2 regions of the Thauera sp. DNT-1 genome follow, and region 1 is predicted to be linked to the other one. Evidence: predicted binding sites of a transcription regulator. Region 1 holds the regulator's gene; the other holds the start of a gene.

Region 1 (4,409 bases):
GGGAGCGGAGATCGGACGCGGCGCGGGCAGCAGCCAGAGCGGGCGCAGGCCTGCTGTCGTGCGTGGCGGCGGCGATGCCGTCCGTGTCGAGGCCGGCCCCGCAGCGGCGTCGCGGCCGGCGCGTGCAGTGGTCGCCTGTGCGGAGGGCACGGTGTTTCGCCAGGCGGCTTCGGGACGGTGATCGGCGCGAAGATCCAGGCGCTGCACGCATTCCTCGCCAAGTCGCGCCTGCAGGCGGGCAAGCAGCAGGGCGGCGTCCTCTCCGGCCTGGGCAGGATCGCCGAACAGGTCCCGGGCGCGCGGGTCGGCAGCCACGGGGCTTTCCGCACACAGGGTGATCGAGTCGACCTCGGCGGACAGCTCGAGCATGGCCAGGCGTTCGCGCACGATCAGGGCGAAGTGCCCCTCGTCGCGGCTTGGGCGGCCGAGCGCGAACTCGAGTTCGGTGGGCGGTCGCGAGCCGTGGCCGAAACGCAGGCGGAAGCGGTCGACTGCCGCGTGGCGGGCATCGAGCCAGGCGGCAAGGCTGGCGAAGAGGCGGCGTGCGGCGAAGAGCAGGGCCTCGGCGTGAAGTTCCGGCGCGGGCAGGGCGATGCCGTGGTGGAAGCGCAGCGGCGCTTCGAACCAGGGGCGTGGATCGGCGAGCTCGCCGCGCGCCCGCGCCAGCGCCCGCGCGGCCGCCTGCGCACCACGGCGGGCGAGTCCGGCGGGCGGCAGGCGGCGAAGCTCGCCAAGGGTGCGCAGGCCGAGTCCGGCGAGCAACTCCAGCGTGGCGGCGTCGCAGGCGTCTTCCTCGCTCAGGAGTTCGAGCGGCAGCGGGTCGAGCGCAGCGCGCCAGTCTTGCCCGGCGGCGTCGGTGGGGAGTGCCGCGTCGGTCGGGGGGCAGGAGAGGGCGGAAGGAGCGGCCGCCCGTGCAAGCCAGCGCGCGGCCAGTGGAGTGGGTGCGCAGGCCAGCAGGGCCGTGAAGCCCAGCTCGGCAAGGCCTTCGCGCAAGGCGGATTCGATCTGTGCCGTGCCACCGAACAGGCGCAGGCAGGAGGAGATCTCCAGCAGCACCGCGTCCGCTGCGGACAGGCTGATCCGCGGGCTGAAGCGCCCGGCCCAGGTGGCGATCTCGGCGAGGGCTTCGGCTTCGCGCGCTGGCTCGTGCGGTTGCAGGCGCAGTTCGGGCAGCAAGGCGAGGGCGCTCGCCGCACGCTGCCCCGGTTCGATGCCGGCCGCGCTCGCCGCCGCGCTGGCGGCCAGCACCCGGCCCCGGGGCGACAGGATCGCCAGCGGTGGGGCGGCGCGTACGCCGCGTGTGAAGACCTGCAGCGACAACGCCGGCAACAGGATCGCCAGCCACAACATGGAAACGCTCCGCGTCGAGGTGTTTGAATCGGTCGGCAGCGAGGGCTGCGGTTGGAGCGACGAAACGATTGCGGCGGGTGGAGGAAGGCCGCCGATCGCGACTGGCGTCGCTCCTACAGAAAACGCCGCGCTTCCGGTTTGCATGCAGGCGCGACGGGGGCGACGGTGGTGGATGCAGTAGGGTGGGAAGCTGCCGAGAGGGGCATCCGGGGGGATTGCCCTGCGCGGGATGCCTTCGGTACCGGGCTGGCCCCGGGCGGCAGGGCGAGCACGAGCGGCGCGGCGGCGAGCGGTCCGCGGCGCTTGAGGATGCGTAGCTGCAGGCCTTCGGGCTGCGGGGCGAGCGCAATCCGCAACACCGCCGGCGAAGGCTGGCCGGCGACGCTGCCGGGACGGAAGAGGAAGAGCGGGGTGGCGCTTTCCTCGGCGGCCAGCTGCAGGCGGCGCAGTCCGGTGTTGTCGATGCGCTGCGGCCACGCCAGCACGCAGGCGCAGCTGCCCGACAGCAGTGCCTGGCGTGCGGCCCACAGCAGGTCTTCGCGGCGCTCGGGGCGCACCACGAGCAGGCGCGCCAGCGGCACGCCTGCGTTCGCCAGCGCGGGAGCGTAGGGCAGCAGCGGCGGGGCGATGCAGACGATCCAGCATGCGGGCGGGGTGGCGCCGAGCAGCGGCAGCAGCAGGCTCAGTTCGCCGACGCCGGGGCGGTCGGCGAGGAGCTCGATGAGCGCCCCGGCCGGCCAGCCGCCGCCGGGCAGCTCGGCGTCGAGCGCGGAGAAGCCGGTCGGCAGCACCGCTCCTGCGGCGCCTGCGAGCCGGCTCGCCTGCCACACGCTGCCCGCAGGCAGGCCGGCGAGCACGCCATGCGTGCCGGTGGCGGCAGGAGCTACGGCGCGCAGCGACGCGTCGGCGTGGCGTTGGAGCGGGAGGGCCATGGCGGGTGCGGCATCGGCTCGCTCAGTGGTCCTTGCGGATCAGCCCCACCATGACGCCTTCGATGACCAGCGGCTCGCGGCGGGTGTCCACGACGATCGGGGTGTAGTCCGGGTTGGCGGGGAGGAGCTCGACCACCGGGCCCTTGCGTTGCAGGGTCTTGACGGTGACGTCGTCGTCCACCCGGGCGACCACGATCTGGCCGTTGCGCGCCTCGCTGTTGCGATGCACCGCGATGAGGTCGCCGTCGAGGATGCCGGCGTCGCGCATGCTCATGCCGCGCACGCGCAGCAGGTAGTCGGCCCTGGGCGAGAACAGCGCGGGGTCGAGCTGATAGCGCGCCTCGACGTGTTCGGCGGCGAGGATGGGGCTGCCCGCGGCGACGCGGCCGACCAGGGGCAGGCCGAGCGCCTCGGCCAGGCGGATGCCGCGCGCGCGCCCCTCCTCGAGCAGGATCGCGCCCTTGGCGGCGAGCGCGCGCAGGTGGGTCTCGGCGGCGTTGGGCGAGCGGAAGCCGAAGGCGGTGCACACCTCGGCGCGGGTGGGCGGGCGGCCTTCGGACTCGACGGTGGAGCGGATGAAATCGAGGATTTCCTGCTGGCGCGCGGTGAGGTTTTCGCTACGGGCGGTCATGACAGCCTCCATGGGATGGCTGTAATTTTAAACAGTCCCGCAGCGCTGGCAAGCGGAATTCAGGGCAGCAGCACCGCCGCCCCCTGCAGCGCGCCGCGGCGCAGGCGCTCGAGCGCCTCGTTGGCGTCCTCGAGGGCGAAGCGGACGACCTCGGTGCGTACCGGCACCCTGGGCGCGAGGGCGAGGAATTCGTCGCCGTCGCGGCGGGTGAGGTTGGCGACCGAGACGATGCGGCGCTCGCCCCACAGGATGTCGTAGGGGAAGGCGGGGATGGTGCTCATGTGGATGCCCGCGCACACCACCGTGCCACCCTTGGCGACGGCGCGCAGCGCGGCGGGGACGAGCTCGCCGGCGGGGGCGAAGATCAGCGCGGCGTCGAGCGGGTGCGGGGGGCGCTCTTCGCCCGCGCCCGTCCAGCAGGCGCCGAGCCGGCGGGCGAAGGCCTGGCTTGCGCTGTCGCCGGGACGGGTGAAGGCGTACACCTCGCGACCCTGCCACACCGCCACCTGGGTGATGATGTGGGCGGCCGCGCCGAAGCCGTAGAGGCCGATGCGGCGCGCGGCGCCCGCCATCTCCAGCGCACGATAGCCGATCAGGCCGGCGCACAGCAGCGGCGCGGCCTCGGCGGCGTCGAGCGCCTCGTCGATCGGGAAGCAGTAGCGTGCGTCGGCCACGGTGTATTCGGCATAACCGCCCTGGATCTGGTAGCCGGTGAAGCGCGCCGCGTCGCAGAGGTTCTCGCGCTGGCTGGCGCAGAAGCCGCAATGCCCGCAGGTCCACCCCAGCCAGGGCACGCCGATGCGCTGACCCGGCGCCATGCCCGCGGCGTCGCCGACGCCTTCGCCCAGCTCGACCACGCGGCCGACGATCTCGTGGCCGGGAATCATCGGCAGCACCGGGTCGGGCAGCTCGCCGTCGATGAGGTGGAGATCGGTGCGGCACACGCCGCAGGCCTCCACCCGCAGCAGCACCTGCCCGGGGCCGGGGCGCGGCACCGCCAGATGCACCGCGCGCAGGGCCTCGCCGGGGCGTTCGAGTTGCATCGCGCGCATGCCGGCGGGGGGCTTGGCGGGGGCGTTCGGATGGGGCCGGGGCATGCTTGCGGTCTCCAGGACAGGCGGAACGATGGTGCGCTGCGACTTGAGTACGGCCCCGATCTGGGCTATTCGTTGGACACGGAGCCGCATCGCGGCACCCGACACGACGACAAGGAAAAGGGAGGAGACCCCCATGCTCGACCAGTCCGAAGCCTGCGGTCCCGGCGGTAGTGTTCGCCTGGGGTCTCGGCTAGAATCCGGCCCACATCAGGGAGAACACATGCTGCAGAGCGGAGACATCGCCCCCGCGTTTTCGTTGCCGGATGCCGACATGGAAATTTTCGACCTCGCGTCGGTGGCCGGCAAGCACAATGTGGTTCTCTACTTTTACCCTCGCGACAAGACCCCGGGCTGCACGCGTCAGGCCGCCGATTTCAGCGACCACGACGACGAGTTCGC
Region 2 (4,409 bases), 480 kb from region 1:
GCCGCGGATCATGCGCAGGCCGAGGCGCACCGCGGGCTGCGCGCTGTCGGCGGCCTCCAGCATGCAGTCCCACGCGCTGGCGCCGACGTCCGCCGCGCGCACCTCCACCCCATGGCGGCGGGCGTCCTGGATCAGCTGCGCGGGCGCGTAGAAGCCCATCGGCTGGCTGTTCAGCAGCGCGGCGAGGAAGGCCGCGGGCGCGAAGCACTTGAGCCAGGCCGAGGCATACACCAGCAGCGCGAAGCTGGCGGCGTGGGATTCGGGAAAGCCGTAGCTGCCGAAGCCCTCGATCTGCTGGCACAGGCGCTGGGCGAAGTCGGGGTCGTAGCCGTTGTTCGCCAGCCCGTCGAGCAGCTTCTGGCGGTAGCGCTCGAGCTCGCCCTTGCGCCGCCAGGCACCCATCGCGCGGCGCAGCTGGTCGGCCTCGCCGCCGGTAAAGTCGGCCGCGACCACCGCGAGCTGCATCACCTGCTCCTGGAAGATCGGCACGCCCAGCGTGCGCGCCAGCACACCGCGGATCTCTTCGCGCAGGCCGTCCAACGGATCCTCGCCGCGCGCCGCACGCTCGCGCGCCTGCAGGTAGGGATGGACCATGCCGCCCTGGATCGGGCCGGGGCGCACGATCGCGACTTCCACCACCAGGTCGTAGAAGCGTTGCGGCCTCAGGCGCGGCAGCATGGTCATCTGCGCGCGCGACTCGACCTGGAACACGCCGACCGAATCGGCGCGCGACAGCATTTCGTAGACCTCCTTTCGTTCGCGCGGGATGGTCGCCAGCGTCAGCGCCTCGCCGCGCCATGCCGACACCAGGGCGAGGCCGCGACGCAGCGCCGACAGCATGCCGAGCGCGAGCACGTCGATCTTCATCAGGCCGACCGCGTCGAGGTCGTCCTTGTCCCACTGGATCACGGTGCGATCGGACATGGCGGCGTTCTCCACCGGCACCAGCTCGTCGAGCCGGCCGCGCGCGATGACGAAGCCGCCGACGTGCTGGGAGAGGTGGCGCGGAAAGCCGATGAGTTCCTCGGTGAGTGCGACCAGCCTTTGCGTGACCGGGCTGGCGGGGTCGAGCCCGGCCTCCGCGAGGCGCTCGGGCAGGATGTGGCGGCCGTCGAACCAGTGGTGCTCGCGGGTGAGGCGCTCGATCTGCGTCTCGTCGAGGCCGAGCGCGCGGCCGACGTCGCGCAGCGCGCTGCGTGCGCGGTAGCGGATCACGGTGGCGGCGAGCGCGGCGCGTTCGCGGCCGTACTTGCGGTAGAGGTACTGGATGACCTCCTCGCGGCGCTCGTGCTCGAAGTCGACGTCGATGTCGGGCGGCTCGTCGCGCTCTCGCGAGATGAAGCGCTCGACCAGCATGATGCCCAGCTGCGGATCGACCTCGGTGATGCCCAGTGCCCAGCACACCACCGAGTTGGCCGCCGAGCCGCGGCCCTGGCACAGGATGCCGCGCTCGCGGGCGAAGCGCACGATGTCGTGCACGGTGAGGAAGTAGGGCTCGTAGCCGAGCTCGGCGATGAGCGCGAGCTCGTGCTCGATCTGCGCGCGCACCGTGGGCGGGGCGGGGTCTTCGGCCGGCGGCGGTGCGGCCGCGATCGTGGCAGGCGCGGCTGCGCGGCGCTCCTTGCCGGCCTTGCCGTAGCGCCAGGCCAGCCCGCCCTCGACCAGCCGGCGCAGCCAGCGCGTCGGGGTCTCGTCCGCGGGGACGAGCTCGGCGGGGTACTCGTAGCGCAGCTCGTCGAGGTCGAAGCGGCAGCGCGCCGCCACCGCCACGGTCTCGGCGAGCAGCTCGGGAGGATGGCGGCGGGCGAGGGTCGCGCGCTCGTGCAGGCGCAGCTCGGCATTGGGCGCGAGCGCCAGGCCGGCCTCGGCCACGCTGCAGTGCAGGCGCAGCGCGCTCATCACGTCGGCGAGCGGGCGCCGCGCGGCCTCGTGCATCAGTGCGCCGCCGGCAGCGACCGCAGGGACGCCGGTGGCCTGGGCGATGCGCAGGATCCAGTGCAGGCGGGCGGGATCGCGTCCGTCCAGGCGCGGGGTGTGGGCGATCCAGGAGCGTCCGGGGAAGCGCTTCGCCAGCCAGCGCGCTTCGCTGCGCAGGGCGACGGCCGCGTCGCCGGCGGCACCCGGCGGCGGGAATTCCTCGGGTGGGATCAGCAGCGCCAGGCAGCCGGGCAGGGCTTCGGCGGCCGCCTCGTCTGCGCGGGTGGCGTCGAGCATCGCGCGCGTGAGGTGGTAGCGGCCCTTGTCGGCGCTCCGCCTGGCCTGGGTGAGCAGGCGCGAGAGCCGGCCGTAGCCGGCGCGATCGGCGGCGAGCAGGACGAGGCAGGGCCCGTCGGCGAGGCGCAGCTCGCAGCCGACGATCAGGCGCGGCCGGCCGGCTTCGGGCAGGGCCTGCAGCGCGCGGTGGGCGCGCACCACGCCGGCGAAGGAGCATTCGTCGGTGAGGGCGATCGCGCTGTAGCCGAAGGCTGCCGCCTGCGCGACGAGCTCCTCGGGGTGCGAGGCGCCGCGCTGGAAGCTGAAGTTGCTCAGGCAGTGGAGTTCGGCGTAGGCGGGAAGCATGCGTTGACTGTAGAAAAATACAGTTCATCAGGCAAGTCGGGCGAGTGTCCTCCACGGCGATTGCGGGTCCACCGCAATCGCGCAATCCGGACCTGCTGTTAAACTCGCGTCCTTTGCAACACCGTGCTGGCCAAGATGCCGGCCTGGTACCTTTTTCGAAGAATTCCCGGCCGCAAGGCTGCCAAGGAGACCTCCATGTCCTTCCCCCTGTCCCGCAAGGTCCTGTTCGGCGCGCTGGCGCTCGCGTTCGCGACGGCGATGCCGGCGTACGCACAGCAGAAGTCGGTCGCCATCACCGCGATCGTCGAGCATCCCGCGCTCGATTCGGTGCGCGACGGGGTCAAGGAGGCGCTGGCCGCGGCAGGCTACGAGGACGGCAAGAACCTGAAGTGGCAGTATCAGAGCGCCCAGGGCAACACCGGCACCGCGGCGCAGATCGCACGCAAGTTCGTCGGCGACAAGGCCGACGTGATCGTCGCGATCGCCACCCCCTCGGCGCAGGCCGTCGCGGCCGCGACCAAGGACATCCCGCTGGTGTTTTCGGCGGTGACCGATCCGGTGGTGGCCAAGCTGGTGCCCTCGATGCAGCCCTCGGGCACCAACGTCACCGGGGTGTCGGATGCCCTCGAGCTCGGCAAGCAGGTCGAGCTGATCAAGCGCGTCGTGCCCGCCGCCAAGCGCGTCGGCATCGTCTACAACCCGGGCGAGGCCAACTCGGTGGTCGTGGTCGAGCAGCTGCGCGAGCTGCTGCCCAAGCACGGCCTGAGCCTGGTCGAAGCCGCGGCGCCGCGCTCGGTGGACGTCGGCTCGGCGGCGCGCAGCCTGATCGGCAAGGCCGACGTGTTCTACACCAGCACCGACAACAACGTCGTGTCGGCCTACGAGGCCCTGGTCAAGGTGGGCATGGACGCCAAGATCCCGCTCGTGGCCGCCGACACCGACAGCGTGGCGCGCGGTGCGGTCGCGGCCTACGGCATGGACTACAAGGCCCTCGGCGTGCAGACCGGCGAGATCGTGGTTCGCATCCTTAAGGGCGAGAAGCCCGGTGCGATCGCATCCGAGACCAGCAACAAGCTGTCGCTGCAGGTGAACCCGGCTGCGGCGCAGAAGCAGGGCATCACCCTGGCGGAAGACCTCGTCAAGTCGGCTGCCAAGGTCGTCCAGTAAGCGGGTCGCCCGCATCCCCGCGCGGCCGTCGATGCCCGGCCGCGGGGGACGCGTCCCGGCGCGCGTTCCGCTCGATCCTCACCAACGGTAATCCCCCAATGTCGCTCTACACCTTGCTCGGGGCGCTGGAGATCGGCCTGATCTTCAGCCTCGTCGCCCTCGGCGTGTACATCTCCTTCCGGCTGCTGCGCTTTCCCGACCTCACCGTGGATGGCAGCTTCCCGCTCGGTGGCGCCGTCGCCGCGACCATGATCGCCGCCGGCCACGACCCCTTCACCGCGACCATCGCGGCGACGCTTGCCGGCGCGATCGCCGGGCTGATCACCGGCTGGCTCAACGTCAGCCTCAAGATCATGGACCTGCTCGCCAGCATCCTGATGATGATCGCCCTGTACTCGATCAACCTGCGCATCATGGGCAAGCCCAACGTGCCGCTGATCACCGAACCCACCGTGTTCAACCTGCTGCAGCCCGAGGCGCTCGCCGACTACGTGTTCCGGCCCTTGCTGCTCGTCTTCGTGGTGCTGGCGGTCAAGCTCGCGCTCGACGGTTTCTTCGCCACCCAGAGTGGCCTGGCGATCCGCGCGACGGGCTCGAACGCGCGCATGGCGCGTGCGCAGGGCGTCAACACCGGCATGGCGATCCTGGCCGGCATGGCCCTGTCGAACGCCTTGGTGGGCCTG

What was found. The regulator LexA, encoded in region 1, represses DNA repair genes until DNA is damaged. The targets are predictions, from matches to a motif close to ACTGTATNTANATACAGT.
Region 2: a site for LexA is predicted at 2,566-2,583, ahead of ACZ5PP_RS01410 (error-prone DNA polymerase). Genes of this name have one in related genera too.

What each region holds. Positions count from the first base shown of each region.
Region 1 covers NZ_AP043752.1:782,658-787,066, reverse strand. Annotated here, with positions in the region: gene ACZ5PP_RS03730 (Y-family DNA polymerase) at 1-1,350, opposite strand, end outside; gene imuA (translesion DNA synthesis-associated protein ImuA) at 1,464-2,282, opposite strand; gene lexA (transcriptional repressor LexA) at 2,305-2,913, opposite strand; gene ACZ5PP_RS03715 (zinc-dependent alcohol dehydrogenase family protein) at 2,973-4,010, opposite strand; gene ACZ5PP_RS03710 (peroxiredoxin) at 4,231-4,409, shown strand, end outside.
Region 2 covers NZ_AP043752.1:303,379-307,787, forward strand. Annotated here, with positions in the region: gene ACZ5PP_RS01410 (error-prone DNA polymerase) at 1-2,559, opposite strand, end outside; gene ACZ5PP_RS01415 (ABC transporter substrate-binding protein) at 2,755-3,726, shown strand; gene ACZ5PP_RS01420 (ABC transporter permease) at 3,825-4,409, shown strand, end outside.